DNA from 4 places in the Algihabitans albus genome. Region 1 is predicted to be linked to each of the others. Evidence: riboswitches for the same ligand, from Rfam matches in the RefSeq annotation. Region 1 holds a riboswitch; each other region holds the start of a gene.
What was found. Region 1 has a riboswitch for thiamine pyrophosphate ahead of DBZ32_RS13025 (ABC transporter substrate-binding protein). Riboswitches for the same ligand answer to the same signal wherever they lie in the genome.
Positions count from the first base shown of each region.

Region 2: it holds a riboswitch for thiamine pyrophosphate, as region 1 does, so the genes downstream of both, thiO (glycine oxidase ThiO) here and DBZ32_RS13025 (ABC transporter substrate-binding protein) in region 1, are expected to answer to the same signal.
Region 3: it holds a riboswitch for thiamine pyrophosphate, as region 1 does, so the genes downstream of both, DBZ32_RS01765 (ABC transporter ATP-binding protein) here and DBZ32_RS13025 (ABC transporter substrate-binding protein) in region 1, are expected to answer to the same signal.
Region 4: it holds a riboswitch for thiamine pyrophosphate, as region 1 does, so the genes downstream of both, DBZ32_RS07145 (TRAP transporter substrate-binding protein) here and DBZ32_RS13025 (ABC transporter substrate-binding protein) in region 1, are expected to answer to the same signal.

Region 1 is NZ_QXNY01000004.1:613,842-621,569, forward strand. It holds gene DBZ32_RS13020 (methyl-accepting chemotaxis protein) at 1-518, shown strand, start outside; gene DBZ32_RS13025 (ABC transporter substrate-binding protein) at 537-1,475, opposite strand; TPP riboswitch at 1,540-1,672, opposite strand; gene DBZ32_RS13030 (acetyl-CoA carboxylase carboxyltransferase subunit alpha) at 1,790-2,746, shown strand; gene DBZ32_RS13035 (Rrf2 family transcriptional regulator) at 2,772-3,224, opposite strand; gene yddG (aromatic amino acid exporter YddG) at 3,916-4,815, shown strand; gene DBZ32_RS13045 (hypothetical protein) at 4,829-5,167, opposite strand; gene rpmB (50S ribosomal protein L28) at 5,705-6,004, opposite strand; gene meaB (methylmalonyl Co-A mutase-associated GTPase MeaB) at 6,155-7,159, opposite strand; gene DBZ32_RS13060 (serine hydrolase domain-containing protein) at 7,325-7,728, shown strand, end outside.
Region 2 is NZ_QXNY01000002.1:463,069-470,796, forward strand. It holds gene DBZ32_RS03770 (hypothetical protein) at 1-699, shown strand, start outside; tRNA gene DBZ32_RS03775 (tRNA-His) at 716-792, opposite strand; gene DBZ32_RS03780 (pyridoxal phosphate-dependent aminotransferase) at 1,038-2,279, shown strand; gene DBZ32_RS03785 (P-II family nitrogen regulator) at 2,509-2,847, shown strand; gene glnA (type I glutamate--ammonia ligase) at 3,047-4,456, shown strand; TPP riboswitch at 4,607-4,708, shown strand; gene thiO (glycine oxidase ThiO) at 4,790-5,785, shown strand; gene thiS (sulfur carrier protein ThiS) at 5,769-5,966, shown strand; gene DBZ32_RS03805 (thiazole synthase) at 5,970-6,743, shown strand; gene DBZ32_RS03810 (thiamine phosphate synthase) at 6,740-7,408, shown strand; gene DBZ32_RS03815 (PAS domain-containing protein) at 7,479-7,728, opposite strand, start outside.
Region 3 is NZ_QXNY01000002.1:58,151-65,878, forward strand. It holds gene DBZ32_RS01740 (TAXI family TRAP transporter solute-binding subunit) at 1-61, opposite strand, end outside; gene DBZ32_RS01745 (sodium:proton antiporter) at 376-1,929, shown strand; gene DBZ32_RS01750 (fasciclin domain-containing protein) at 1,999-2,529, opposite strand; gene DBZ32_RS01755 (universal stress protein) at 2,806-3,633, opposite strand; gene DBZ32_RS01760 (ABC transporter permease) at 3,777-4,520, opposite strand; gene DBZ32_RS01765 (ABC transporter ATP-binding protein) at 4,517-5,281, opposite strand; TPP riboswitch at 5,278-5,399, opposite strand; gene DBZ32_RS01770 (acetoin utilization protein AcuC) at 5,409-6,671, shown strand; gene DBZ32_RS01775 (DUF192 domain-containing protein) at 6,756-7,205, shown strand; gene DBZ32_RS01780 (hypothetical protein) at 7,266-7,580, opposite strand.
Region 4 is NZ_QXNY01000003.1:78,078-85,805, reverse strand. It holds gene DBZ32_RS07170 (patatin-like phospholipase family protein) at 1-1,031, shown strand, start outside; gene soxR (redox-sensitive transcriptional activator SoxR) at 1,062-1,526, opposite strand; gene DBZ32_RS07160 (VOC family protein) at 1,634-2,032, shown strand; gene thiE (thiamine phosphate synthase) at 2,442-3,113, opposite strand; gene thiM (hydroxyethylthiazole kinase) at 3,110-3,916, opposite strand; gene DBZ32_RS07145 (TRAP transporter substrate-binding protein) at 3,949-5,031, opposite strand; TPP riboswitch at 5,107-5,217, opposite strand; gene DBZ32_RS07140 (orotate phosphoribosyltransferase) at 5,331-6,008, shown strand; gene DBZ32_RS07135 (ATP-binding protein) at 6,183-7,728, shown strand, end outside.

The sequences.
Region 1 (7,728 bases):
CCGAGAAGATCGGTGCGATCGTGACTCTGATCCAGGAGATCGCCGAGCAGACCAACCTGCTGGCGCTGAATGCGACCATCGAGGCTGCGCGGGCCGGCGAGGCCGGTAAGGGCTTCGCTGTCGTGGCCAGTGAGGTCAAGAATCTGGCGACTCAGACGGCCAAGGCCACCGAGGAGATTGGCCAACAGATCAGCTCCATGCAGGGCATCTCCGTCGAAGCGGCCCAGGCCATGGAGACGATTCGGACGACCAACTCTTCGATGCAACAGATCTCGGCGACTATCGCGGCGGCGGTCGAGGAGCAGTCGGCCGCCACTCAGGAGATCGCCCGCAACGCTCAGCAGGCGGCCGGGGGCACTCAGGAGACGGCACGCAATATCTCCAGCGTGTCCACTGCGGCTCAGACCAACCTCGAGACCGCGCAGCAGTTGCTCGGGCTGTCGGGCGATCTCTCGAACCAGTCCAACGAGTTGGGCGCCGAAGTCGAGCAGTTCCTGGCGGAGATCCGCGCCGGCTAAAGCGGCCTGATCTCAGGTCTACTCCAACTCCACCGCGTAGCTCTCCAAGGCCGGGGCCTCCTCGATCACGCCCTGATCGATCAGGAACTGCGCGAAGCGGCGATAGCGCCCTTCGTCCAGGGCCGCGGGCCGCAGAGCGAAGCGCGGCAGGGTGTCCCACCAGGCACGTCGATTCAACTCGTCGTCCAGCCCCGGTTTGTAGGCCTTGAAGATCTCCCAGGAGTCTTCGGGATGGTTGATGGTGTAGATCGTGCCGCGTTCGAGGGCACGTATGAAGGCCGGCAGGCGGGGGTCCTCCAGACGGTTCGCGTTGGCGATCACCACCAGCTCGTCGTAGGCCGGAATCCCATGCTCCTCGGGATAAAAGGCGCGGCCTTCCGAACCCTCGATTTCCAACTGGTTGAGCTCGAAGTTGCGGTAGGCGCCGATCACCGCATCCACCTGACCCGACAGCAGCGAGGCGCTGAGGGCGAAGTTGACGTTGATCAGCTCGACGTCCTCCAGGCTCAAGCCGGCCGGCGCCAGCATGCCGCTCAACATGGCCTCGGCAAAGCCGCCGACGGAGTAGCCGATTTTGCGGCCTTCCAGGTCGGCCAGGGTTTCGACGGGACCCTCGGCCAGCACCACCAGTGTGTTCAAGGGGGTGGCCACCAAGGTCGCGATGCGCGCCACCGGCAGGCCCTGAGCCGCCTGCATGTGGAGCTGGGGCTGATAGGAGATGGCGATCGGGACCTGCCCCGCGGCAACCAGTTTCGGGGGATCGTTGGGGTCGGCCGGTTCCAGGAACTCGACCTCCAGCCCTTCTTCGGCGAAGTAGCCGCGATCAAGGGCCACGATCAGCGGCGCGTGGTCCGGATTGACGAACCAGTCCAACAGAACCGTCAGCGTCTCGGCCCTGGCAGGCGAAGCCGCCGTCAGCAGCGAGATGGCAAGGCAAAAGGCAAAGCGGAACATCATCTGGCATCTCCTCCCGGCCGAACGGAAGGAAGGGTGCCGACCCTCTGCCCGGAGCGCTTCCGAGGCGATGCCGACCGTCCTTTCCCTGCGCCGGCATGATCCGGATCAGGTTCGAAGGGTCACCGCCTTGCCGGACGGTATCTCAGCCCCCGGGCCGGCCGCGACCGCGACCGGCAGGGACACCCCTAGGAACGTCGGAATCAGAATAACCGTCCCGCGCCGTCTTGCAATGCTTCGTGAAAGAGGCTTGGCGGATAAGTGTCATGGAGTTTTGCATCTGTGCGATTGCGAAGCCCTGTGCTATCCCCCGCGCCATGCGTGATTATCTGGATTTCGAGAAGCCGGTCGCCGAGCTGGAAGGCAAGATCGAAGAGCTCAAGCACCTTTCCGACGCCGGCGACCTGAACATTGCCGAGGAGGTGGGGCGCCTCCAGGCGAAGGCCGACCGCCTGCTGCGGAGCACCTATGCCAAGCTGTCCGCTTGGCAGAAGACTCAGGTGGCTCGCCATCCGCAGCGGCCTCAAGCCAGCGACTACATCGCCCAGTTGGTCGACGACTTCGTCCCCTTGGCGGGCGACCGCCTCTATGGGGAAGACGCAGCGATTCTGAGCGGTCTCGGCCGCTTGCGCGGTTACGCCTGCGTGATCCTGGGGCAGGAGAAGGGCAAGGACCTTCAAAGCCGTCAGGTCCGCAACTTCGGGATGGCTCGTCCCGAGGGTTATCGCAAGGCGCAGCGCTTGATGGGGCTCGCCCAGCGCTTTCGTCTGCCCGTGGTGACCTTCGTCGATACGCCCGGCGCCTATCCCGGCATCGGCGCCGAGGAGCGGGGTCAGGCCGAGGCCATCGCCAAGTCGATGCAGGTTTCGCTCGGCCTGCAGGTGCCAGTGGTCGCCGTGGTGATCGGCGAAGGCGGGTCCGGCGGTGCCGTGGCCTTGGCCACCGCCGACCGGGTGCTGATGCTGGAGCACTCGGTCTACTCCGTGATCTCGCCGGAGGGCTGTGCGTCGATTCTCTGGCGCTCCTCGGATCAGGCCAAGGAAGCGGCCGAAGCCTTGCGGCTGACGGCCCAGGACCTCTATCGCCTCGGCGTGACCGATGCTGTGCTCGAGGAGCCGATCGGCGGCGCGCATCGCGACCCTTCCACCATCATCGCGGCGGTCGGCGACGCTCTGTCGTCCGCCTTGGGCAGCCTCAAGGCGGTTGCGCCGGGCGAGTTGCGCCAGCAGCGCCGCGCCAAGTTCCTGGAGATGGGCAAGGTCGGCCTGTCTTGATTCGCCTGTCTTGAGACCGATCCGATCAGGCTTCTTCGGGACTCAAGAGCCCCTTTAGATCGGGGTTCAGCGTGACGAGGTCGTGCAGGGTGACCGCGTCGAGCGTGGCCATGAAGGCCTCCAAGGCCTGCTGCAGGACGCCCCGCAGCCGGCAAGCGGGAAAGATCAGGCAACCGCTCTTTTCGCCGCCCGTTCCACTTTGGAAGCATTCGGCGATGGCGAAGTCAGCTTCCATGCGCCGCACGACCTTGCCGATGACGATCTGTCCGGCCGGTTGCGCCAGTCGAAGGCCGCCCGCCCGGCCTCTTACCGTCTCGACGAATCCTTCGTGCCCGAGCGTGTTTGCGACCTTTGTCAGGTGCGTCTTGGAAATCCCGAAGCGATCGGCGATGTCGGCCGTGGTCGCGCGTGTCTCCTCCGCAACCGCCAGAAAGGTCAGCAGCCTCAGTGCATAGTCCGTTTGGACGTTCAACCGCATCTTCGTCTACCTATTTATGAATGCAATATACATATTATTTCTACCGCAAACAGCTCTTGCCCGACTGTATTGACTGAAACTACCACTTTCTTTCCCCGTTCGGGAAATCACCCGACGTCTGTCTCATAGCCCCTTGTGTGCTGTGACACGGGCGACTTCGCAAGTCTCACGGATCTCGAATTCCCTGTCAGGTGTTTGGCGAAAGGTCGTAAGGCCCAATTTTGCCCTTTGACGTAATTAAATATATATTTCATATGCATATTTAATTGGTTTTGTTTCTAAGGCAATCGACTGATTCAAGAGTTGATGGACGACCAGTTCAATCAGCCATTCGTCGGGGGTTTCATGATCACGCGGTTCTTCTCATCCAGTCTCCGCGCCGCAGTCGCGCCGAGGGATTTCGCTATCGCTGTCGGCGAGCCCGATCAGCCGTCCGCCTTGCGGCGGCGCGGTCGGCGATGCTGTCAAATCAGGCTTGAGCCGGATCGGAAATGCGCCAATCCGCAGGTCCTAAGTGCATCGCTGCACGAGCAGCTCCATAGCCCGCCTTAGAGCGCTTCTGCGATCGGCGACCTCGCCGAGGCCGCCCGAGACCCGCCCTCTTCTGTTGCTTGAAGACCCTAGCCGCCCGGCCTGACCGCTCGCGGAGCGGATCCCTTGAGCCGCGGCCGCTGCTGGGAGTCGTTCGAACATGACTCTGGCTCGAACGGTCGAGGCGAAGCGCCTCCTTGCCACGCTCGCCGGAGGCGCTGCGGTCCTGCTATGGGCCTTGCTTGCGCTCTTCACCACCTGGGCCGACGGAATTCCACCGTTCCAGCTGGCGTTCCTCTGCTTCTCGCTCGGCACCGCCGTCGGCCTTGTCGCACTGCTCCTGAAGGGGCGGGCGGCTTGGCACTGCTTGCAGCAGCCCTGGCAAGCCTGGATGCTCGGCGTGTCCGGTCTCTTCGGCTGCCATGTCTTCTATTTCCTGGCGCTCGGGAACGCCCCGGCTGTCGAGGCGAGCCTGCTCACCTATCTCTGGCCGCTCCTGACGCTGCTCTTTTCGGCCTTGCTGCCAGGCGAGCGCTTGCGCTGGTTCCATCTCCTCTCGGTCCTGCTGGGTCTGACGGGTGCCGGCTTTCTGGTGACCAAGGGTCAGGGCTTCAACTTCGATGACTGCTTCGCGCTGGGATACATGGCGGCCCTGGCCTGCGCCCTCACCTGGGCGCTCTACTCGGTGATGAACCGACGCTTCGGTGGCGTGCCGACCCAGACCGTCACCGGATTCTGCGCGGGCGCAGCGCTGCTGGGCCTTGTCTGCCACCTGCTGTTCGAGAGCTGGGTTCCCCCGAACCGGTGCCAATGGGGCGCCGTGCTGCTGCTCGGTCTGGGGCCGGTCGGCCTTGCCTTTTTCGTCTGGGATTTCGGCACCAAACACGGCGACATCCAGGCGCTGGCCGCCTTCGCCTACTCGGCGCCGCTGCTCTCGACCGTCACGCTGATCGCGGTCGGCCAAGGCGAGGCCGGTTGGCACGTCGCCTTGGCCTGCGCATTGATCATCAGCGGTGCGGTCCTGGGATCGCTCAATCTGTTGCGACGACGGCGCGTCTGAGGTTCTCGGCGGATCAGTCGTAGCGGCGCTCGAAGGTCACAACCGAGCCGTCGGCCCGGGTCAGTTCGCGGGCATAGAACTCCTTGATCAATCCGTCGTCGACAAATCCCTCCACTGTGACCGCCTCGCCAACGTCGGCCGGAACCCAGTTGGGGCCGACATAGACGGCGATGCTGCCGCTCTCATCGGCCAGGCGAAACTCGTCTTCGTCAAGCAGTCGTTCGACCGTGCCGGCGACCGTCGCCATGGTACCGCGTTGCAGGTCTGCGATCGGCGTTATGTCCTGAGCCTGCAGAACCGACGGTGCGGCGAGCGCCGCAATCAGGGCCGCAGAGAACACGTGGGTTCTCACTGGAAAACCTCCTGTCGTTTGTGGGTGACTATGTAATTTGGGACCGTTCGCGGCGAAGCGGCCGTCGGCCGGTTCTTCAGATCCTGCGCGTGGCCTTGGAGATCGAGCTAGTCCAGAACGAGCGCGAGCAGGACCAAGCTGCAAAGAGCCAAAGCCCAGCCAGGCAGCCGAACCGTGACATCGTCGGCCAACCATTGTTTTATTGTGGCTAAGTCGAACTTTTTCATTTGGCTTTCCAAATCTCTCTCCTCCGAGGGTGTATACAGTCATGGTTCGTACAGATCATGCCGTAGCTTGGCTTTATCTGTGATGACTGACATGTTGTGGTGAGGGGAGCATCAATCAAGATTAGAGAAAGCCGATTTTTATCAAAGACAGTCTCACTTAATTTGTATTTCTAATGGAATTGCAAAATAAATACAGAATTCTAATGTTGCATGGGGAGGCGTGCGACCCCGGCACGCGGCTTCCCGCCCACAACGCAAAAGGCCCGCGGAAAAGGCGGGCCTTGGCGAAGGCTCATGAATGTCGGGTGGCTTAGGCCGCCGCTTCTCGACGCGCCCTGGCCTTCTCGATCTGGCGCTTGATGCGAACCGCTTCGAGGCCCAGCTTCGCATCGGCGGTGCCGGTCAGAAAGCTGTCCAGGCCGCCCTTATGTTCGATGGTCCGGATCGCGCTTGTGGAGAGACGCAGCCGCACCATCTTACTGAGCGCGTCGCTGTAAAGCGCCGTCGACTGCATATTGGGTAGAAAGCGCCGGCGCGTCTTGTTATTCGCGTGGCTGACGTTGTTGCCGGACATCACCGACTTGCCGACAAAAGCGCAACGGCGGGCCATCGATCTCTTCCTCGAAGCTTAAGACTCTAGGGTTTCCAGACGGGATGCGACAGGCAGCCTTCCTAGCCACCGCGCGAGGCGGTGTTGTAGGGAGGTCGCGCAGCCACGTCAAGTGGCGGGCGCCAAGCGGGCCTCGCGATTTCTAGACTTCTATCGCGGCTCTTTCGGCTCGACGCCGAAGGTCTTGAGCAGCCGGTCGGCGGCGAGGCCGGGGGTGGTCTCTCCTGCCATGACGGCGCGTTCGGCTGCCGGCAGGGCCTCCGCGACGGCGGGATGGCGGCGGAAGCGCGCCAGCAAGGTGTCGTCGATTTCACTCCAGAGCCAGGCCCGCGCCTGGTCGGCGCGCCGCCGGGCCAGCCCCGGCTCTCCCAGGGCATCGCGATACCGTTCGACGGCCTGCCAGACTTCCGCGACCCCGGTGCCGGTCAGGGCCGAACAGCGGAGAACCGGGACCTGCCAGGCATCCGACAGGGGCCGGAGCATGCGCAGCGCCGACTGATACTCGGCTGCGGCGCGCGCGGCGGCCTCGGCCATCTCGCCATCGGCCTTGTTGACCACCAGCAGGTCGGCGATCTCCACGACACCCTTCTTAATGCCCTGCAGTTCGTCGCCACCGCTGGGCAGCAACAGCAGCAGAAAGAGATCGACCATGTCGGCGACGGCGGTCTCCGACTGTCCGACGCCGACGGTTTCCACGATCACCACGTCGAAGCCGGCGGCCTCGCAGGCCAGCATGCCTTCCCGGGTGCGTCGCGCAACACCGCCCAGCGAGCCGCCGGTCGGCGAGGGCCTGATGAAGGCAGAGGGGTTGCGTGCCAGCTCCTCCATGCGGGTCTTGTCGCCCAGAATGGAGCCGCCGGTGCGCCGGCTGGAGGGGTCGATCGCGAGTACCGCCACTTTATGCCCCGCTTCGATCAACTTCCCGCCAAGCACTTCTATGAAGCTCGATTTGCCGACGCCCGGCACGCCTGAGATTCCGAGTCGCATGGACCGGCCGGTCTGCGGGAGCACCTCGGCGAGCATGGCTTCGGCCACGGCGCGATGGTCAGGTCGCGTCGATTCGATCAAGGTGATGGCGCGCGCCAGGGCCCGGCGCTTGCCGGCAAGGAGATCCTGCGCGAGGGAGAGGGAAACCGTGGCGTTCGACTCGGGCATGACGCCCAGCAAGCTAGCGGAGGCAGGTTGGAGGCGAAAGGCCCGGCTGTGCCTCTCCAATCCACAGCCACTAAATCGGCCTGGCGGTCCGAGCGGTCGATCGGTATGACCGCCAACCTCTGGAACGTCTCAGTTCATAAGAAGTCAGTTCATCAGAAGACAGTCATGGTCAACTCGATCGAGGATCCCTTTCGCACGAGTTTCGCCCTGCTTGCCGCAGAGCAAACGCGCTTTGCGGTCGGCGCGGCGGTCGCCCGAGGCGGCGGCGAACCTGTGACGCTGGTGTCCGGACTGCGGCACAAGCGCAGCCAAGATCCCATTGGTCCCGGGGCGCCTTGGCATATCGGCTCGATCACCAAGTCCTTCACAGCTTCCCTGATACTGAAGCTGGTCGAGCGAGACCGCCTCGCGCTGGACAAGCCGATTGGGGGCTTGCTGCCGCAATACGCGGGGGAGATGCAGGCGGACTGGCGTGCGATCACTCTGCGGCAGGCCTTGAGCCATACAGCCGGCCTTGCCGCGAACGTCTCGACCGTCGAACTGCTGCGCGCCGTCGGGGACGACCTCAT
Region 2 (7,728 bases), on a different contig from region 1:
CCGCTGGATCACGGGGCCGCGCTGTCGTCCGCAGTGGGACCGCTCGAAGCGCGGCTTAGGCTGACGGAAGCGGAAAACGCGGACTTGATGGGGGTCTCTACCGGCTTCGATTTCGGGTCCTTCGCTCTCAAGGCGGCCTACGACGGCCAGCTTTCCGGACTGTTCGGCGCACCCGGCGCCATGACCGCATCCGCAAGGGATGCCCTGGTCAACCTCTTTGCGGAGAGCCGCTCTCTCGGACTGAGTACGGCTTTGGGCGCCGCGCGTCTGGCACTCGCCGCCGGTACCGATCAGGACGCCGGGGAAATTTTCGCCGGTGAACTGCAGGTAACGGAGGCGTTTGCCGATCTCGTCCTGCAGCTCGGCGCCAGCGCGGCCGGACAGCGTGTTCTGGGGGCGAGCTCCAGCTTTGCCCTGCGGCCATGGCTGCGTTTCGAACTGGGCGGCAAGGTGGAAACCAACATGGCCGCCGCCGACCGGCACACCCGCCTCACTTCCGAACTGGCCCTAGGCGGCGACGGCGCGTTCACCTCCGGCGATCGCCTCCGCGCGCGGCTGACCCGCAACCCGGAGGGCGTGGAACGCTTGTCGTTCGGGTACGCAGCCCCTCTCGGCCCTGGGCGATTGCTCCTGCGCAGCGAAACCACCCCGGAGGTCGCGACTTACGCGGCCCGCGCCGAATGGAGCATGAAGTTTTAGGGGCGATCTGGGGAAATGGGGTGGCTGACCGGACTTGAACCGGCGACCTCCTGGATCACAACCAGGCGTTCTAACCAACTGAACTACAGCCACCACCGAGACGGCGTCGCGACAGACCGGACCCAGGCAAATGCCCAGGACAAAGGTCCATCGACGCAGGCGCGGTAAATAAGCGGGCCGACTGCCGGGCGTCAAGCGCGGCCGTCGCCCGCGCTCTCACTGGACGGCCACGGGGCGCGTTTCGACCGGGCGCAGTTCGACTGAGCGTTTCCACCGAAAGCTCTCCTGCTCTAGGCTCGCGCTTCCTTGCAAGCGACCGAGAGCGAGCTCTTTGCGTTATGACTGCGCCGCGACCTTCCCCCTTCCCGACTTCGACCTCGGCCTTCGACCCACCGAAGGGTCTGCAGCCGACTCCCGCTCTCGCGCGGCTGGGAACGGAAAGCGCCTTCGAGGTGCTGGCCCGCGCAAAGGCCCTGGAGGCCGACGGTCGCAGCATCGTCAATCTGGGAATCGGCCAGCCCGACTTCGCCCCTGCGCCGCATATCGTCGAAGCTGCGATCAAGGCCCTGCACGAAGGTCATCACGGCTACACGCCGGCGGCCGGACTGCCGGAGCTCCGCGAGGCCGTGGCGGCGGAGCTTGAACCGCGGGCGGGCCGGAGACTCGATCCCGGCCGCGTGCTGATCGTTCCCGGCGGCAAGGTCACCATGTTTCTGGCGATTCTGATGTTCGGCCAACCCGGCGTGGAGATCGTCTATCCCGATCCCGGCTTCCCGATCTATCGCTCGCTGATCGACTACAGCGGGGCGACACCGGTTCCTCTGCCGCTGCGCGAGGCGAAGGGCTTCGCCTTTTCCGCGGAGGAAGCGCTGTCCTTGATCGGACCACAGACCCGGCTGATCATTCTGAACAGCCCCGCCAATCCGACCGGCGGCGTCACGCCGGAGGCCGAGGTGGCGCGACTGGTCGCGGGGCTGGCCGATCATCCGCATGTGGCCGTGCTGTCCGATGAAATCTATGCCCGGCTGCTCTACGACGGCCGCAAGCATGCGAGCCTGCTGGCTTACGAGAGCCTGGACGAGCGGCTGATCTTGCTGGACGGCTGGTCGAAGACCTTCGCCATGACGGGGTGGCGGCTGGGTTACTCCTACTGGCCGCAGAGCCTCGTCGAACCGGCGGTTCGAATGGCGATCAACTCCTTTTCCTGCGTCAACGCGGCGGCGCAGTTCGCCGGGCTGGCCGCCCTGACCGGCCCGCAAGACGCGGTGGTCGAGATGCATGCGGCTTTCGACGCCCGCCGCCGGCAGGTCGTCGACGGCCTGAACGATCTGCCGGGTGTCGGTTGCGTGGAGCCGGGCGGCGCTTTCTACGCCTTTCCCAACGTCACCGGCACCGGGCTGACGGCGAAACAGCTCGAGACGGCACTGCTGGAGACAGCCGGCGTCGCGACCATCGCGGGCACCTCCTTCGGACTGTTCGGCGAGGGGTATCTCCGCATTTCCTATGCCAACTCTTCCGAGAACCTCAAAGAGGGCCTCCAACGGATCGGGGCTTTCCTGGCCGACCGCGGTGTCGCTTGACGCCGCGTGATTAGGCCGGCGGCAGGTTGCACGCTTTTTAGGCAACGCGCCTGGTCGGTTCCTGCCCTTTTCGCAGGCAAATCAGGCCCCTTCGGCTCAAGGTATCAGTTGGCACGATCCGTGCTTAATGCAACTTTGCGTGCGGTCATTCCATCGCGCCGCCGCAGCTTGGCGGGCGTCCTTCCAAAGCACCAGTCCCCGCGGCACAACGAACGATCCAAAAGAGGCCATGAAAAAAATCGAAGCCATCATTAAGCCCTTCAAGCTCGACGAGGTGAAGGAATCCCTCCATGAGGTGGGCATCAAGGGCATCACAGTGATCGAAGCCAAAGGATTCGGCAGGCAGAAAGGCCATACCGAACTCTACCGCGGCGCCGAATACGTCGTCGATTTCCTGCCCAAGGTGAAGGTCGAGGTCGTGCTCGACGACAGCTTGGTGGAACGTGCCGTGGAGGCCATTCAACAGGCCGCCCACACCGGCCGTATCGGCGACGGCAAGATCTTCGTGTCCAGCGTCGACGAAGCGATCCGGATCCGGACCGGCGAGCGCGGCGTGGAAGCGGTCTGACGCTTCTCCCGGAACCGACCTGGCCAAGGACACGGTTTGACCAAGAAACCGGCCTGGGACAGGCGACTGGCGAGACGTGTTTCCAGAAACAGTCAGGATCCGAACTTCGGGTTGAGGGCGCCCCGGTTCGGATAAACGAAGCAAGAAACCAATGCCCTTCAGGATCCACGAGAGGACAACAAGGAAAGGCTTGAGAGCAATGTCCGACGTCGAGAGTGTTTTGAAGATGATCGAGGAGAACGGCGTTCAGTACGTCGATTTCCGCTTTACCGACCCGCGCGGCAAGTGGCAGCACGTCGCGCAGCACGTCGACACCGTCGACGAGGACATGCTGAACGACGGCATTATGTTCGACGGGTCGTCGATCGCCGGCTGGAAGGCGATCAACGAGTCCGACATGAACCTGAAGCCGGATCTCGGCTCAGCCGTCATGGATCCCTTCACGGCACAGCCGCAGCTCGTTCTGGTTTGCGACGTGACCGACCCCACGACCGGCCAACCCTACAACCGCGACCCGCGTTCGACCGCGCGCAAGGCTCTCGCCTACATGGAGGCAAGCGGCATCGGAGATACCGCCTTCTTCGGGCCCGAGGCAGAGTTCTTCGTGTTCGACGACGTGCGCTTCGGCGTCAACATGAACCACACCTTCTTCCGCTTCGAGAGCGAGGAAGGACCTTACATGTCCGGTGAGGCGCTCGAGGAAGGCAACCTCGGCCACCGCCCGGGCATCAAGGGCGGCTACTTCCCGGTTCCTCCGATCGACAGCGGCACCGACCTACGCGCCGAGATGGTCTCGGTGATGAAGGAGATGGGCCTGGAGGTCGAGAAGCATCACCATGAGGTGGCGCCGTCGCAGCACGAGTTGGGCATCAAGTTCGATACGCTGCTGCGCCAGGCCGATGCCATGCAGATCTACAAGTACGTGGTTCACATGGTGGCCCATACCTATGGCAAGTCGGCGACCTTCATGCCGAAGCCGGTCATGGGCGACAATGGGTCCGGCATGCATTGCCACCAGTCGATCTGGAAGGATGGCAAGCCGCTGTTCGCGGGCGACGGCTATGCGGGCCTGTCGGAAACGGCGCTCTACTACATCGGCGGCATCATCAAGCACGCGCGGGCGATCAACGCCTTCACCAACTCCACGACCAACAGCTACAAGCGCCTGATCCCGGGCTTCGAGGCGCCGGTTCTGCTGGCCTATTCCTCGCGCAACCGCTCTGCCTCCTGCCGCATTCCCTTCGGAGCCGGCGAGAAGGCCAAGCGCGTGGAAGTGCGCTTCCCCGACGCTCTCTCCAATCCCTACCTGGCTTTCTCGGCAATGCTGATGGCCGGGCTGGACGGGATCAAGAACAAGATCCATCCGGGCGACCCGATGGACAAGAACCTCTACGACCTGCCGCCCGAGGAGCTGAAGGACATTCCGACCGTTTGCGGCTCCCTGCGCGAATCGCTCAACGCCTTGGCCAACGACATGGACTTCCTCTGTCAGGGCGACGTCTTCGACAAGGATCAGATCGAAGGCTATCTCGAACTGAAGTGGGAGGAGGTCTACACCTTCGAGCACACACCGCACCCGGTCGAATTCTCGATGTACTACTCGGCCTGATCCGACCAGCGCGCTCGGTTGAGGGCGGGCCGGATTGAAGACTTGGCGCGAAGGCGGACATCCGCTTTCGCGCCGTTTTCGTTCCGGGCAAACCTCTCGGACCGCCACCGCTCGCCCTTGCTCTCATGTCTCGACACGGTTAAGCATAGGTTGAATCCGTTGGGGTGCTCCGCGAGGGGCTGAGAGGCTTCATGCCAACCCATCACACCTGATCCGGGTAATACCGGCGTAGGAAACGGAGCATGAATAGACAGCATCTCCTCACCCTCCGCCGTTCTGCTGTCCTACGGGAGCGGAAAACGACTGCGCGCGGCGCATCCGCGAGGCCCGTACATGACGGGTGACGCGACGGTCATCGGATCCGGCGTAGCCGGGCTTTGCGTCGCCGCCGAACTGGCCAGGCGTGGATTGGCTGTCACCGTCATCGACCGCAGCTCCCGCCCTGGCCCGCATGCCTGCTCCTGGTGGGCGGGTGGTATGCTGGCCCCGTTCTGCGAAGGCGAGACAGCCGAGGAACCCGTCGTCCGGCTTGGGCAGGAGGCGGCCTGCTGGTGGCTGCGCCAGGGCGTAGCGGTGCAGCGCCGCGGATCACTTGTCGTAGCGCTAGGGCGCGACAGGCGTGAACTCGACCGCTTCGCGCGCCGCACGCGCGGCCATCGGACAATCGATCGGTCCGAATTGGCCGCGCTGGAACCGCAGTTGGAAGATCGCTTCGACCGCGCCTTGCATTTTGCCGACGAGGCGCATCTCGATCCGCGCATGGCGCTCGAGCATCTCCGTGCACGTCTGGCGATTGGCGGTGTCACCTTCGTCGAGGCCGAAGGGCGGGCCGGCGAAGAGCCGCAGAGGTTGACCTTCGACTGTCGGGGGCTGTCGGCTCGCGACAGTCTCCCCGACCTGCGCGGGGTAAAGGGCGAAATGGCTTTGCTGCGCGCGCCCGACGTCACCCTGACCCGACCCGTGCGTCTGCTGCATCCGCGCTACCCACTCTACATCGTGCCGCGCGGGGACGGTGTGTTCATGCTGGGTGCGACGCAGATCGAAAGCGGCGAAGGCCGGCGTGCCACCGTCCGCTCCGTGCTGGAACTGTTGAGCGCCGCCTACGCTCTGCATCCGGCCTTCGGGGAGGCCGAACTGATCGAGATCGGCGTCGATGCCCGACCGGCCTTTCCCGACAACCTGCCGCGCCTGCGACGACGGGGTAAGACAATCCATGTCAACGGCTTGTTCCGTCATGGATTCCTGCTCGCGCCGGCGCTAGCGCGAATGGCGGCGGACTTGGTCTGTGATGGCAGGCTTCCGGAGGTGATGGATGAAGATCACGGTTAACGGCGTTGCCGTTGAGATACGGAACGACGCGCTACCGGCGGTGCTGGAGGATCTCGGCTATGCCGACAAGAAGGTTGCGACGGCCGTGAACGAGGATTTCGTGCCGGCTGCCGCGCGTGACCGCGTCACGCTGCAACCTGGTGATCGGCTTGAGATCGTCACGCCGCGCCAGGGGGGCTGAGCCATGCCACGCTTCTACGGCGTCGAGGTTCCTTCGCGTCTGATGCTGGGCACGGCACACTATCCCTCCCCCGCGATCCTTGCCGACGCCTTCCGTCGCTCCGGTGCCGGTATCGCGACCGTCTCGCTGCGGCGCGAAGCGGACGGCGGCCAGGCGGGTGCGGACTTCTGGGCGCTCGTGCGGCAACTCGGGGTTCGCGTATTGCCCAACACCGCTGGATGCCATTCGGTGTGCGAGGCGGTGACGACCGCCGAGATGGCTCGCGAACTCTTCGACACGCCGTGGATCAAGCTCGAAGTCATCGGCCATGCCGATACCCTCCAACCCGACCCCTTCGGCCTCCTGGAGGCGGCGCGCATTTTGAGCGACGACGGCTTCCAGGTGTTTCCCTACACCACGGAGGACGCAGTACTGGCCGACCGGCTGCTCCAAGCGGGTTGCGAGGTGCTGATGCCCTGGGGGGCGCCCATCGGCACGGGCCTCGGACTGACCAACGTCTACGGCCTCCGCACCCTGCGGGCGCAGTTTCCCGAGGTGCCGATGATCGTAGATGCGGGCCTGGGCCTGCCTAGCCAGGCCGCAATGGCGATGGAGATGGGGGTCGATGCGGTGCTCCTGAACACCGCCGTGGCGAAGGCAGGCGATCCGGCTGCAATGGCCGAAGGCTTCGCGCGTGGGGTCGAAGCGGGCCGGCTCGCCTATCTCGCCGATCCGATGGAGCCCCGCGACATGGCGACACCCTCGACACCGGTCATCGGCAAGGCTTTCCTCGCATGACGCTCGACCGATTCTACCCCGTCTTCGATGGCCTGAACTGGTTGCAGCGGGCGCTGCCGCTGGGCGTAAAGCTCGTTCAGTTGCGTATCAAGGACATGCAGGAAACGGCACTGCGCGGGGTCGTGACCAAAGCCCAAGCACTCGCTCGGGCACATGGCGCGATTCTGGTGGTCAACGACCACTGGCGCACGGCGATCGATGCGGGCTGCGACTGGGTGCATCTCGGTCAGGAGGACTTGGACGACGCGGATGTGTCAGCGATCCGCCGATCGGGCCTCAAGCTGGGGATCAGCACGCATGACCACGCCGAACTCCAACGCGCGCTGTCCTTCACGCCGGACTATGTGGCGCTCGGGCCTATCTACCCGACGATCCTGAAGAAGATGAAATGGGACCGGCAAGGGCTGGACCGAGTGACGGAATGGAAACGGCTGGTCGGCGATATCCCGCTCGTTGCGATCGGCGGGATGAGTGTCGAGCGCGCGGCCGGTGCCTTCGCGGCGGGTGCCGACATCGTTTCGGCCGTCACGGACATCACCCTGCACGACGACCCCGACGCCCGGATGCGCGCCTGGTTGGCGGCGACGCGACGAGCCGCCATGCCCGTCAGTTCGCCGTGCCCGAACCCGGGTCGGGCGGACGCCCCCGTCCGCACCAGGCGGTGACCGATCTCACCCTGGACAAACTGATCCTGGAAGTGGCCGCGATACCCTTCCGGACCAACAGGTCCGGAGCCTAGGGGATCAAGGTCGCGGAGATCGCCGTCATCTCGAGGTCTTCAAGGCTGAGGGGCTGATAGAAGACGGCTGCCAGAATGTAAGCGACCCCGCAGGGCGGTTCGCCGGCCGGAGAAGACGTGGCTGAAGAACGTGTGGCGGATGAACCGTCGACCGGCGAACCGCTGGCGGTGGCCGATAGCGGCAGCATGATCCGCTCGGCCTCGAAAACCCGGTCGTTGGGAAAGACCATCGCACCACGCCGATAC
Region 3 (7,728 bases), on a different contig from region 1:
TGAGGCCCAGTCCATCGATACACAGTCCATCGACACACCGCCTATCGATACGCATGTCCATGCGTCTCCTGTCCTCCTTGACGCGTTCTCTGGCTTCGAATTCCGGGCCTGCCAGGTGCGTATCCATGCCGGTCTCTAGCTGCCGCCGCGGATTACACCATCAAGCCCGCACCAACCGCAAGCGGAGGGCGGGCCTGCATTTTCGCACTGCCGGTGTGGGAATTCACACTCTTACGATGGAGCTTTGCGGGGCTTCGGAGCATCAGGCATACTCCGCCGCCGAACGACCGATTTGCGGTCATTCCTTGTCCTCCCGCGCACTCCGGCCGGCTAGGCTGCCGCGGTGCCCCGATCTCCGAAGCGAAGGGTCCGCTTGTGCTTGCGTCGATGCTCGCTCTTGTCAATGCCAAGCGGCCGGTCTCCAGGTCGCTTCTGCTTAGCTTTATCGGCCTGTCGGCCATTCTCGTGCTGTGGGGTGCGAAGTCGGTTTTCGCGGCGGAGGCGGGCGGCGCGCATTCCGCCGTCCCGCACCTGGAAGGCGCCGAGCTGACTTTGATTTGGGATATTCCCTTTATGGGGATCCTGCTGTCGATCGCGATCTTTCCCTTGGTCGCACCAATCTGGTGGCACAATAATTTCGGAAAGGTCTCGGCCTTCTGGGCTTCGGCCTTCCTGGTTCCCTTCGCCGTCGTGTTCGGTTGGGAACTGGCCTTGTTCGAGGTTATCCATGTCGCAATCCTCGAATACATCCCCTTCATCATTCTGCTGCTCGCGCTTTTCACGGTGGCGGGGGGCGTACGTCTGAAGGGAAGCCTGCGCGGGACCCCGGCGGTCAACACGGCGATCCTGGCGTTGGGCACGGTTCTTGCCAGCTTCATGGGCACGACCGGTGCGGCGATGTTGCTGATCCGTCCGATCCTGAGAGCGAACGACTGGCGCAAGCATCGGGTCCATACGGTGGTATTCTTCATTTTTCTCGTCGCCAACATCGGCGGGTCCCTGACGCCGCTTGGCGATCCTCCGCTGTTTCTGGGCTTTTTGAAGGGAGTCGACTTCTTCTGGCCGATGACGAACATGTTTTTGCCCATGCTCGTCATGGCGGTGCCGCTGCTGCTGGTCTACTTCGTCTTCGACAGCTATCTCTTTCGTAACGAAGCGCGACGCGGAGCTCCGGCCGAGCAAGGCCCCGCAGAGAACGGTGCGGGGGCTGGTGCGGAAGGTGAGGCGAAAGAACCCCTTTCGCTCGAGGGCAGCTTCAACATCGTGCTTTTGCTGGGCGTGATGGGCTGCGTGCTGATGAGCGGTCTCTGGCAACCGGGCATCTCGTTCGACCTCTATCATACGGAGTGGGAACTGCAGAACATCGTGCGCGATCTGCTGTTGCTGACGATCGCCTATCTGTCCTGGCGCATGACCCCTGGCCAAAGCCGGGAAGCCAATGGCTTCAGTTGGTTCCCAATTCTCGAGGTCGCGAAGCTCTTCGCCGGCATCTTCGTCACGATCATTCCGGCCATCGCCATGCTGCGCGCCGGAGACAACGGCGCCCTTGCCGACGTTATCCGCTCGGTGACCAAGGAGGACGGGCTCCCGATCAACTACATGTACTTCTGGTCGACCGGCGTGCTCTCCAGCTTCCTCGACAATGCGCCGACCTATCTGGTGTTCTTCAACACCGCCGGCGGGGCGCCCAATGTCGACAAACTGATGACCGAGTGGTCAACCACGCTGCTGGCGATTTCCTGCGGTGCCGTCTTCATGGGAGCCATGACCTATATCGGCAATGCGCCCAACTTCATGGTGCGCTCGATCGCCGAACAGCGGGGCGTCGCGATGCCCAGCTTCTTCGGCTACATGCTCTGGTCGGTCGTCTTCCTGGTGCCACTCTTCGTCGTCGTGACCCTGATCTTCTTTGCCGAAGGCCTGTTCTGACGCAAGGAAAAGGGGCCGGCCGCAAGCTTGCGGCCGGCCCCTTCGAACCGTCGTTATGACGACCTGCCGTTACGGCAGCAGCACGTTGTCGATCACGTGGATCACGCCGTTGTCGGCCATGACGTCAGCCTGAACGACCTGAGCCGTGTTCGGCGAGGGGTAGTCCGCCTCGTCGGTGTCGATGAAGACGCCGTTGGCGGTCGCGCCGTTGATGTAGATGTACTGCAACGCCATCGTCAGCGGTGCCACCTGCTGCCCCAGCACCGCGCTGGCCGGGATCGTGCCGGGCACGATGTGCAGCGCGATGATCTTACGCAGGGTGGCCCGGTTTTCCGGCAGCAGAAGGTTGTCGACGGTGCCGGCCGGCAGCTTCGCGAAGGCGTCGTCGGTCGGCGCGAAGACGGTGTAGGGCTGGTCGCCGGTCAGATAGGGCACGGCCCCTGCCGCCGTGGCGGCCGCGATCAACGTCTGGAAGCTGCCTGCGGCGGCAGCGGTCTCCGCGAGGTTGGCAGCCTTGGCGTCGGCCGACGCGAAGCTGGCGCCGGCGGCGACGGTCAGGGCCAGAGCGGCGCTGCTTAGAGTCTTGGCGAAAGCGGACATATTCGTGCTTCTCCATCTGTCTGTTCGGTCTTGAGCGCGATCGTTTGAGCGCCCGGCGGAAGCACGCGCGAAACGCACCCCCCAGCACACGTGTACGCAACTAAACCGACGAAGGGTCGGGTTAGTTCCATGATATCACAGTCTTGTCACCGTATGGCTGCAGAGTGAAGCTGTTTTTGCAGCCATATCGCGAACTTCAAACATCTACCTGCTGACCTTACGGCGAGTCGCGACCTCTTTTGCAAGCGGAAAAGCGGCGAGGTGCGGGCTCGAAGATCAGTGACTCACCAGAATCGGGATTTCGGCGTTGCGCAGGACCTCCCGCGTCGCGCCGCCGAGGATGACCTCTCGCAGGCGCGATCGGCCGTAGGCACCCATGATCAGCAGGTCGTTTCCGCGCCGTTTGGTCTCCGCCAACAAGGTGGCGCCGACGCCGTCCTCTTCCTCGAGGTTGACGCCCTCCGCCCGAATGCCGTGCCGCGCCAGATAGGCGACGAGTTCATGTTCGGAAAGCTTGTCCTCAGGGGTCGGGCCCACCGTTGCGACCGTCACGGATCCGGCGGCGCGCAGGAGGTCGAGCGAACCACGTACGGCACGTACGGCTTCGCGGTTCGAGCGCCAGCCGATCAGGATGTTCTCGCCGAAGGGGGGCACCGGCTTGAGTCTGGGAAGCAGCAGCACGGGGCAACCGACTTCCAGCACCAGTTCCTCGGCAAGGCGCAGGCGAAAGCGGTCTTCCAGATACTCGCCCGGCTCCGAGTGGCTGACGATCATCAGGTCGGCGACATGGGCGTGACGGGACAGCACCTGCTGGTGGCTGCCGTCCTCGACCACCCAGGTGTGCGAAACGCCCTGGTTGCTGCAGGTTCCCTCGAACTCCTTCTCCAAGGCGGCCGCGCGGGCACGCGCCTGCTCCTGCGCCTCGGCCAGAAAGACTGCGGAGGCACCGCGCCCCGCGACACTGGCCGGCATGCCGACCGGAAAGGTTATGAAGAGTGCGGTGATATGGGCGTTGTGCTGCTTTGCCAGACGCACCGCCACGTCCAGCCGCTCGACGTGATGCGCGTCGTTGGCCAGATGGACCAGGATGGTCTTGATCGGCATAGGGGTCGGAATCCTCTTCGCGGGCAAGCGACGGCCGGTTCTGATGCCGACCGTTCGTAGTCATCGGTTCTTTGAGAGTGGCACGCTAGAGCAGATCGCGACCCGATGGAATCGCTTTGCAGTCTCGTCGACGGCCCGAGCCCTCAGTTGCGTTCCCGGGCCCAGGGCACGGCGGCGCGGCATCCGTGATCGATCAGCGCGTAGAGCGCCAGAGCCAGCAGCGCCAGCACGAAGAGAGCTGCGAACATCACATCGGTCTGCATCCGGCCGTTTGCGTCCAGCATCATGCGGCCGAGGCCCGCGCCCGCGCCGACCCATTCGCCGACCACCGCCCCGATCGGGGCCGTGGCGGCCGCGACCCGCAGGCCCGACGTCAGGGCTGGAAGCGCCGCCGGCAGGCGCACGCGCAGCAGAATCGAAAGGCGGCTTCCCCCCATCGTCTGAGCCAGGTCCAGCCAGCCGGGATCCGTCCGGCGGAGACCGTCGTAGAAGGCGGCGGTCACCGGGAAGTAGATGATCAAGGTGGCCATCGCGATCTTGGGGCCGAGGCCGTAGCCGAACCAGAGCACCAGGAGCGGGGCTATGGCGAAGACCGGGATCGCCTGGCTGACCACCAGCAGCGGCAGAAGCCAGCGCCGCAGCGGCGGCAGCAGAGCCAGCGAGAGCGCCGAGAGGCATCCGAGCAGGGTGCCGAGCAGCAGCCCGAAGACGATCTCCAACCCGGTCACCCAGGCATTCGCCAGCAGCTCCCGCCAGCGCTCGAGAAGCACGTCGCCGACACGCAGGGGACCCGGCAGCAGGAAATGCGGAACCCCGCTCAACGTGACGCCCAGGTGCCAGACGACCAGCACGGCGAGAAAAACCAGCAAGGGACGCAGCAGCGTCATACCGGGGTCCGGGCACGGCCGAGCCGGGCAAGCAGGTCGGCCTGTCCGCGCAGCACCGCCGGATCGCTCGCCTCGCGCGGGGTCGGGCCTTCGGGGCGGCTTGGCCTTTCCAGGCGCGCGGGACGTCCCGCCATGATCAGAAGGCCCTGGGCCAGCCGCAGGGCCTCCAGCGGATCGTGCGTCACCAGCAGAACCGTGCGGCCCGCCAGCTTCTCGGCGGCCAGGGATTGAAGGTCGAGGCGGGTGATGGCGTCGAGCGCCCCGAAGGGCTCGTCCATCAGAACCACCGGCCGATTTTCGAAGAGCGTGCGGGCGAGCGCCACGCGCTGACGCATGCCGCCCGAGAGGGCCGCCGGCTTGTCGTGCCGACGGTCGCCGAGACCGACCTCCGCCAACAGCGCTTCGGCACGGGCGAAATCCGGGGCGGTGCCGCGCAGGCGGTCGCCCAGCAGGACATTGCCGGTCAGATCGAGCCACGGCAGCAACAGGTCCTGCTGAGCCATGTAGGCGACACGGCCGGTCAGCGGCTGGCCGCTGCCGTCGTGCACCCGGCCTTCGGCGGCGGCTTCCAGGTCGGCGATCAGCCGCAGCAGGCTCGACTTGCCGACGCCGGAGGGGCCGAGCAGGGCGGTGATCTCGCCGGCCGGAAGGGTCAGATGCAGGTCGTCGAACAGCGGCAGGCCGTCATAGACCAGGCTGGCGGCCTCGACCGTCACGGTGGGTGCGGTCTGCTTCGGGGAGCCTAGCGGCGAGGCGTACATGCGGCAGCCCACCTCCCTACGCCGGTGCGAACCGGATCAGGTTCTTGGGGTCGTCCCCCAGGATGCGCTCCTGGTTGCGGGACCTCTCAGCCGTCGAACGGCTCCCCCGGTGAAAAGAGACGGCACTATGGCGCGGCTTGCCGCCGGATGCCAGCTTGCCGCACTGGACAGACTTGGCGGGGGCCACCATACCCTCATTGCAATGCCGGAAACGCTCGACCGTCCGTCTCCCTCAGCCGCAGCGCCCGCGCCCGCCAGACCCGCGGCGGCGCCGCGCATGATCGGGCATGAAATCTACCGCCGCTCGACCTATGGCCGGGCTCATCCGCTGGCGATCCCGCGCGTCTCCACCTGTATCGACCTCTGCCGCGTGCTCGGGTGGCTGCCGGACCGGCAGTATCTGGTCTCCCCGCAGGCAACGGCGGCCGAGTTGGCCCGCTTTCACCATCCCGACTACATCGCCGCCGTGCAGCGGGCGGAGCGGGACCAGCGCCTCGAAGCCGAGGTCAAGCGGCGTTTCCAACTCGGGTTGGCCGGCAACCCGATCTTTCCCGAAGTCTTCCGGCGTCCCGCCACGGCCTGCGGCGGTTCCATCCTGGCCGCCGACCTCTTGTTGGCGGAAGGCGGTCTGGTCCACTCGCCGGCGGGCGGGACCCATCACGGGCGGCCGGACCGCGCCAGCGGCTTCTGCTACTTCAACGACCCGGTGCTCGGAATTCTGAGATTGCTGGACGGCGGACTGACCCGCGTCTTCTATCTCGATATCGACGCGCATCACGGCGACGGCGTTCAGGACGCCTTTCACGACGACCCGAGGGTCTTCACGCTGTCCTTGCACGAGGAGGGGCGCTGGCCCCTGTCCCGCGGCGAGACCGGGGGGCCGGGCAGCCTGGCGGATCGCGCCGGGGGTCTGGCGCGCAATCTGCCGCTGCCGCCAGGCGCCAACGACAGCGAAGCGCTCTTCCTGCTGGAAGCGGCGATCCTGCCGCTCATCGAGGCTTTCGAACCCGAAGCGATCGTCCTGCAATGCGGCGCCGATGCGCTGGAGGAAGATCCGCTGAGCAAACTCTCGCTTTCGAACGGCGCGCTCTGGCGGATCGCCGAGGCGATCAAACCTCTGGCACCGCGCCTGCTGGCGCTGGGCGGCGGCGGCTACAATCCCTGGTCGGTGGGGCGCGCCTGGGCCGGTCTCTGGGGCATCTTGAACGGGCGGGAGATTCCGGAACGCCTGCCGCCGGCGGCCGAATCGCTGCTGCGCGGCCTGCAGTGGCGCCACCGCCTGGGCCGCTCTCCGCCCGAGGCCTGGTTCACGACACTGGCCGACGCTCCGAGATCGGGGCCGATCCGGCCGGAAATCCGAGCCGCCGCCGCCGCCGTGCTCGCACCCTGACCGGCAAATCTCTCGACAGACGGAGTGAAGCTCTTGTCCCCGAAGTCCTTGCCTGGGCCGCTTCCGCGGGCTACAGCGTCGCTCATGGTCCGCTTTCTGCTGTTCGTCTTTCTCTTCCAGGCTCCGCCATTGGTCTCGGCGGCGGCCTCGGACCTGCCGGTCGTGCCGCTGACCATCGCCACGGCCGACGGCAGCCAGCACGACTTTCGGGTCGAGCTGGCCCGGACGCCGGACGAACAGGCGCAGGGACTGATGTTTCGCGAGGAGTTGGCGGCCGATGCCGGCATGCTCTTCGTGCATCGGCGGCCGAGGGTGTCCAGCTTCTGGATGAAGGATACCTACATCCCGCTTGACATGATCTGGATCGGGCCGGACTGGACGATCCTGGGCGCGCATGAAAACGCCGTGCCGCATTCGACGGCGCCGATTTCCTCGAACGTCCCGGTGCGGGCGATCCTCGAGGTGCCGGGCGGAACCTTCGCGCGCCTCGGCCTGGCCCGTGGCGACCGGGTCAAGGTCAACGGCTTGAACTAGCGGCGGCCTGAACCGGCGGCGGCGCGGCTTCCGCCGCGCAGCCCGGTCAAGCTCGGACCGCTAGGCCTCGGGCGTGCCGCTCAGAACCTCTTCGAGCGGTCGCCAGCCTTCGCCGGCGGCCATCAGGCAGCTCAGACCCGTCGGGGAGGTGACGATGATCGTCCAGGTTCCGTCTTCACCGCTCGACAGAACTTCGACCAGACCCCCGGTGTTGGTCACGCCCAAGGCGACCGGAGCTTCCCGATACTTGCCGGCCAGATGCTTCAGCACGTCGTCCCGCTGTTGGCAGGCCGCCGGAGCCGCGTCGACCTTGGCACCGGCCAGTGCAGCAGCAAGGCCGGAAGCAAGAGCGACGAAGGTGAAAAATCGACGCATTGCGGGTCCCCCTTAAAGACCGCGACTCGCTCCACCAGCAGAGCGATGCTCGAGTCTGCGTCAAAAAGGGTTAACTCCCACCTAAGAATATCGTAAACGCCGACAATTACATGAAAGTGCCGTTCGCCTTACTCCGGCTCTGCTAGAG
Region 4 (7,728 bases), on a different contig from region 1:
GTAACGGAAGCCGGCGGGCAGGCACGACCGTCATCCTCGAGGAGCGTCCGGCCGCCGCTGTAACGCCGCTCGGTCTGGCTCTGCCTGGCGGCGGTGCCTACGGCGCCTTTGCCTGGGGCGTGCTGGATCGCCTGTTGGAAGAGGAAAGCCTCAGCTTCCCCAGAGTCAGCGGTGCCAGCGCCGGGGCGGTCAATGCGGTCGCCTTGGCTCAAGGCTTCGCCGAGGGCGGCCGTGCCGGTGCCCGCGGCAAGCTGGCCGAGGTTTGGGAGCGTACGGCGGCGCTAGCGGCATTCTCGCCCCTGCAGCCGAGCCCCATCGACCGCCTGTTGCGGCCGGGTGGCCTCGACTTTTCGCCTGGCTACCGTTGGATGGACACCCTCAGCCGACTGTTTTCGCCCTATCAGTTCAAGGCTTTCGATCTCAATCCCCTGCGCGAGGTGCTGCGCCAGACCATCGATTTTGCGATCGTTCGGGACTGCGCCGAAGTGCAGGTACACATCGCTGCCACCAACGTGCGCCGCGGGCGGATTCGGGTCTTCGGACCACGTCAGATCACCCTGGACGCCGTGATCGCTTCGACTTGCCTGCCGTTCCTCAACAAGGCGGTCGAAATCGAGGGGGAGCCCTATTGGGATGGCGCCTATCTGGCCAACCCTCCTTTGCGCCCCTTGCTCGCGGACGAGACGGCACCGGACGATCTGCTGCTGGTCGAACTGGACGGGCTCGAGCAGCCGGGTACGCTGACCAGTCCGCAAGAGATCTTCGACCGTCTCAACAGCTTGTCGGGGGCGGGCGGCCTGCTGGCCGAGCTGGAATGGCTGGCCGCCACCCATCCCGAGGTGCGCCTGCACGGCATCGCCGAGCCCCAGGTGCTCGGCCAATTGAGCGCCTCCAGCCGGCTCAACGCCGACTGGCGCTTTCTGACCTACCTGCGCGATCTTGGCCGCGACGCCGCCGAAGGTTGGCTCGCTGGCCCGCGCAGCTTGGTTGGACAGGCCAGCAGCTACAGGGCTCCGTCGCGCTATCTCTGAGGACTCGATTTGGTTCCGCGCCGCGCTAACCTAGGCCGCGTCGGGATTCCAGTCGTCGCCCATCAGGTATCGGGGACCCGAGCCTCGGCGGCCGGCGCGGTCGAGTGGATTGTACAGGGCGCATTTCCGCAAGGACAGGCAGCCGCAACCGATGCAACCGTCGAGGTTGTCGCGCAGTCGAGTCAGAGCATCGATCCGTTCGTCCAGTTCCTGGCGGAACGAGCGGCTGATCCGCGCCCAATCCTTGGCCGTCGGCGTGCGCCCCTCCGGCAAGCGGTTGAGTTGCCGGTGGATCTGGTCGATCGAGAAGCCGAGCTGTTGGGCGATCAGCACGAACGACAGCCGCCGCACGTCCGCCCGGAGAAACCGCCGCTGTCCGCCGGCGTTGCGCATCGGTGTCACCAGTCCCCTTGTCTCGTAGAACCGAATCGCCGACACCGACAGACCGGTCCGGCGGGCCAGATCGCCGATCGATAGCCGGTCATCCGCCCGCATTTCCGCCTCCATGACACGTCCGCAAAATTCCTTGATCTCAAGTTAAGTTGAGGAATTATCGTTCGCAAATCAAGAGCTGAGTTGACTTCAACCGGAGGAACGGACCGATGCAGAACGCCACCCTGGAACACGTCAACGTCACCGTCAGCGACCCGCAGAAAACCGCGGAGATGGTCTGCCGGTTCTTCGACTGGAAGATCCGCTGGCAGGGTCCTTCGACCATGGGCGGCCAGACAATTCATGTCGGCACCGACGACGCCTACCTCGCCGTTTATGCCAACGGCCGGCCTCCGGAGACCATCGCCTCCAGCTACCACGCCAAAGGCGGCCTCAACCATATCGGCGTCGTCGTCGCCAACCTGGATGCAGTCGAGGGGCGGGTAAAGCAGGCCGGCTACGCGACCTATGGCTATGACGACTACGACCCCGGCCGCCGGTTCTATTTCCGCGACGCCGACGGCATCGAATTCGAAGTCGTCAGCTACGCGCCGAAGACCGAGCGCTGATGACGGGCGCCTCCGCCGCGCCCGCGACGCCTGGCGGCGACGTTGATCGCATGCCTCTCTGCGCTCAGCGCCAACTCCTCGGGTGCTGCGTCTCAAGGCTTGGGCGAGTCGATGCGACGGAACCCGGTTCTATAAGACCGAAGGAACTATTCGACCGTCATCACGCTTGCGGCCATCGCCCTTCGGCGGCGGTAACCCAGGTACGTTGCCGGTCTTCTAGGAGCTATCGCCGAGGCGGCCGCATGGCCTTGGCGCACGCCTCAGTCTGGCACTTGTTCTACTGCGCGTCGGAGCCGCCCCGTATCACCTCTTCGTCTTGGGCGACGGTCTTTTGAGACGATCGTGGTTCGTTCGTTGCAAAAGGCGTGAGTGAGCCGGGAGTCTCTAAATTTCCTTAGCCGCGGGTCCTTCAAGACCTCCGCCGCAGACGTTTGCTGTCGGCCACGGCGCGGGCAAGCCGTGCGGTGGCCGCCTCGGGATCATCGCTGCCGGTAATGGCCGAGACCACGGCCACACCCTGTGCGCCGGCGGCGATGACCTCGGGTGCCCGGTCGATCGTAATGCCGCCGATGCCGACCAGCGGTAATGCGGTTACGGCGCGCACGGCGGCGACGCCTGCCGGTCCGATCGGCGCGGCTGCGTTCGCTTTGGTCGTGGTGGCGTAAACCGGCCCCACACCCAAGTGATCGACTGCTTCCACCGGGGCGGCCATCGCTTCCTCGGGACGGCGTACGGAAAGGCCGAGGAAGGGGCGGTGACCGACCCGCGCGCGGACTTCGAGGGCCGGCTGGTCGCCCTGGCCGACGTGCAGCCCGACCTTGCCCTCGGCAGCGCCCAGAACGACGGCCTCCTCGACCCGGTCGTTGATCATCAGCGGAACGCCGGCCTTCTCGAGCAGCGGCAGAAGGCTTCGGGCCAGCTCCAGATAGTCGTGCGCCGGCAATTCTTTCTCACGCAACTGAACCAGGGTGGCGCCGCCGGCCAGGGCGCGAGCGACGACCTCCTCCAAACCGTGACGGCGGCAGTCGCTGCGGCCCAGCACCAGGTAGACCGAGAGGTCGAGGGTCTGGCGCGCGCTCATCCGAGCCTCGCGGCTCGGTCGAGGTCGCCGCCGTCGAGCAGATAGAGCTCGTCGAGAAGATTGACGCGCAAGCTACCCGGGCCGCGCGAGCGCGCTGCGGCGCGCTCCGCCGCGACGCCGTAGATCGCCAGGGCATGCAGCGCCGCCGCCAGGGGCTCTGGCTCGACGGCCAGGCAGGCACCGGTCAGAGCTGTCAAGGCGCAGCCGCTGGCGGTGATCCTCGTCATCATTTCGTGGCTGTTGGCGCAGGTGGCCTGGCGGGTGCCGTCGCTGACGTGATCCAGGGCTCCGGTCACCACCACCACGGCCCCGCAGCTTTGCGCCAGACGCTGCGACGCCTCGACCGCCGACTCCGACCCCACGGTCGAATCGACGCCCTTGCCTTCCGCCCCGCTGAGGCCCGCAAGTGTCATGATCTCCGACGCGTTGCCGCGCACCACCGTCGGCTTACAGGCCAGCAGGCGTGCGGCGTTGCCGCGTCTGAAGCCGGTTGCGCCGACCGCGACGGGGTCCAGCACCCAGGGCCGCCCCGCGGCGGCGGCTGCCTTGGCGGCAGCTTCGGCGGACTCGACCCAATGGGCTTCCATGGTTCCCAGATTGACGGTCAGGGCACCGGCAAGGGCTGCGAACTCTGCCGCCTCCTGGGGCGCATGTACCATGGCCGGCGACGCGCCGACCGCTAGCAGAGTGTTGGCTGCCAGGTCCATGGCGACGAAATTGGTGATGTTCTGGACCAGAGGCCTTTGCTCGCGCAGGGCATGCAGGGTTTTGGACGGTTGGTCGAGGGTGGCGGCGAGGGTCATGGAGATCTCCTCTCGATGGGTCAAAGCGGGGTTCAGGCGTCGATCTGGGCGCTCAGCAGCGCATGCCGTCCGACCCGTCCCCAGTGTAGAAAGAGGGTCTTGGCCGCGGAGTAGGAGTCTCGGATGCGTCGGTCGAGCGCGCTTGTTTCCGCCAGCTCCGCCAGCACGGCTTCGCTTTCCAGGCGCGCGGCCCGCAGCACCTCGGTCGGCCAAGGGTGCAGAGTGACGGTGCCCTCTTCTTCGAACTGTGCGAGCGCTGCGGCGTTGCGCCATTCGGCTTCGGCTGGGCCTCGTCGGTTTTCCACTTCGCAGCAGGCCGTGACGAGCTGCTGCAGATCGCTGGGCAGGTCGGCATAGGCCTTTGCCGAGATCAGGGCTTCGGCACTGCCGTTCGGTTCATGCCAGCCGGGCCAGAGATAGAAGGTCGCCGCCCGCTGAAGGCCGAGCGCGCGGTCCTGCCAGGGTCCCAGGAACTCGGCGCCGTCGATTGCACCTGTCGAAAGCGCGCCGAAGATTTCGCCCGGCGGCAGGGTCACGGGCGCGGCACCCAGCCGGCGCAGCACTTCGCCGCCCAGCCCCGGCATGCGCAGCCGTAGGCCTTTCATGTCTTCCAGTTTCTCGATCCGCCGCCGATACCAGCCTCCCATCTGGATGCCGGAGTTGCCGGCGGCGAAGGGCTTCACACCGAAGGTTCCGTAAAGCTCGTCCCAGAGCGCCTGGCCGCCACCGGCTGTCAGCCAGGCGTCGTGTCCCTCCGGCATCAGTCCGAAGGGCACCGCCGTGAAATAGGGCGCGGAGGGCATCTTTCCGGACCAGAAGAGGGCTGCCGAGTGCCCCATCTCGACTGTGCCTGCGGAGACCGCGTCGAAGACTTCCAGGGCCGGTACCAGCTCGCCGGCCGCATGCAGCTCCACCGTCAGACGGCCACTCGACAGTGCGGTGATCCGTTCGGCCAGGCGGGCGGCTGTGGTGCCGGGTCCGGGTGCGTTCCTCGGCCAAGATGTGGCCAGGCGCCAAATCCGGCGCTCCCTTGCGATCGCTGGGGCAGACAAGCTGGCGGCGGCTGTGGCGCCGGTTGCAAAGGCGAGAAAGCGGCGGCGGTTTGCGACGTGCATCTCGGTTCCTCCCCCAGCGCGGGAAAGCGAAGCCGTCGAATGCTCGGGACCTCTGGCGACCCGCTTGACGTTTGCAGGCGGAGGTATCGGCGGCTCCCTGCGCTGGCATGATCCAGATCAGGTTCGGCGGGTGTGATCTCAGCCCCGTTGCAGCATGCGCTGTGCGGGACACCCCGGGCCTTATGTCGAGGTTATGATGGACCTTGGGATGCCGGCTGTGAAGGGGTGGCGTTGCCTCGATCGGGCAAAGGCAGCTATGACCGCGCCGTTACACCGCTACCCGACAGGAGTCCTGATCCATGACCACGCCCGTCAGCGGCGCCAAAACGGCCGCACGCACCACTGCCGACATTCTGTTGGAAATCGAGGCGGTTCTGTTCCGGCCTGAAGACCCCTTTACTTTCACCTCCGGGCGGCAAAGCCCGGTCTATGTCGACTGCCGCAAGATCATCTCCTTCCCGCGAGCGCGGGCGCGGCTGATGGACTTGGCGGTGGAGCGGATCGCCGATGCCATCGGCTACGAGTCGCTCGATGCGATCGCCGGCGGCGAGACGGCAGGCATTCCCTTCGCGGCCTGGATCGCGGAGCGGCTGGCCTTGCCCATGGTCTATGTGCGCAAGCAACCCAAGGGGTTCGGGCGGAACGCCAGGATCGAGGGCAGCTTTTCAGAGGGTGCGCGCGTCTTGTTGGTTGAGGATCTGGCGACCGATGGCGGTTCCAAACTCGGATTCGTCGAAGCGTTGCGCACGGCCGGTGCCAAAGTGGCGCACAGCTTTGTGGTCTTCCACTACGGCATCTTTCCCGAAGGTATCGCTCGGCTGGAGGCGGAGGGGGTGAAGCTGCATGCCCTTTGCACCTGGTACGATGCCTTGGCGGCGGCCGAAACGGCAGGCTATCTGTCGGGTGACGGCCTGACCGACGTGAAGGCCTTCCTGGACAACCCCGACGGTTGGCGCGCCGGCGACGCTCAAGACTAGTCGACGAGCGCGTTAACCCGAAGGCTCGCCAGTCCACCTGGAGGTTCGATCTGTTAGGGGATTCGACTTACGCGCACGCCTTGGCAGGCCGTTCGTAGGCATTAATACTATGTCAACCACTATCAGTAGAAGCTCTCGCGTTAAGAAACTCTCCGTACTGCGAGAATTCTCCCGATGGCGCTGTCTGGAAGAGACGTTGCACCGACTGTTGCCGGTCGCGCGGACTTGGAGCGAAGACCGGCGCTCAACGGCACGGAGATGCCCCGGCGCAGTTTGCTTGCCTTCGGTATCGTGCTCTGCCTTCTGCTGGCCGGACTGAACGCCTGGAATCTCGTCGAGTCGCGTCGTGTCGTCCTGGAGACGGCGCGCTCGAGCACGTTGGATACGGTCAAGCTGATCGCCGAGCATACCGCGCGTAGCCTGGATACCGTGGATCTCGTGCTCCGCAGCTTTGCCGTCACCTATCCTCGGTATGGCTCGACTCCGACAGACGCGCGCGGCCGCCTGGAAGAGCTGTTGGTCAAGCTTCCGCAAGTTGTGAGCTTCCGGGTGATCGACGCCGAGGGCCAGGTGCGCGTCGCGGCCGGCCCGACCGCCAGTTTGCCGCATCAGGTCTCCAGCTATGCCTACTGGCGGCACCACAAAGACGAGCCGAGGGGCAGCCTCAGCATAGGTGAGCCGCGCGTCGCCGGGGACCAGTGGAGTATTCCGGTCAGCCGGCGGATCGATCTGCCGAACGGCGACTTCGGCGGTATCGTGGTGGCAAATCTGGACGGCCGCTACTTCCATGATCTCTACCGCCGCTCCAGCAACCTTCACACGACCTCCCTCGGGCTTTGGCGCAGCGACGGTCTCTTGCTGGCGCGCTTCCCAGGATCGGGCGCGCAGGTCGGCCAGACGATGTTTCCCTTCGAGGTCAATGCCGACTTGTTTGAGGAGCCGCGTGCACTCGAGGGACCTTCTGCCTGGGACGGACGGATGCGTATCGTCGGGCTCGGCCCCGTACCCGATTTGCCTTTGGCGGTGACCGTATCGATCGACCGGGGCCAGTCGCTGGCGGACTGGCGCAGGGGGGTCTGGCGCGATCTGCTGGTGATGGTTACCGCGCTGGCCATCATTCTCGGCGGGGTCTGGTTGCTCAGCGTTCAGATCCGGCGGGCCCAGCGCGCCACCGCGCAGCGCGAGGCGGCGGTCGAGGGCTCGCTGCATGGCTACTACTTTCTGCGCAGCTTGCGCGACGATACCGGCAAGATTATCGACTTTACGATCGCCGACATGAATCGACGAGCCGAGCAGATGATGACAAAGCCGCGGGCGCACTGGATTGGGCGGCGTCTCTGCGAGGCCGTTCCGATCAACCGCACCCATGGTTTGGTCGAGCACTACAAGCAAGTGGTCGAGACCCAACAGCCTTTCGAGATGGAGTTGCCGCTGGAGTCTCCGGACGTCAAGCCGAAGTGGATGCGCATTCAAGCGCTTCCGCTGGAAGACGGTGTGGTTGTCGCCGCTCGCGACATTACCGATGACAAATGCGAGGAATTGGCTCGCCAACTCGCGGAACGTCGTCTCTCCGATATCGCCGAGACCGTACCCGGCATGGTCTACCAATTCGTCCTCTGGCCGAACGGGCAGAAGACCTTCAGCTTTGTCAGCAGCGGTGTCCGCGACCTCTATGGATGTGAACCGGAGGATGCGGAGCGCGACGCCGCTGTTCTTCTGA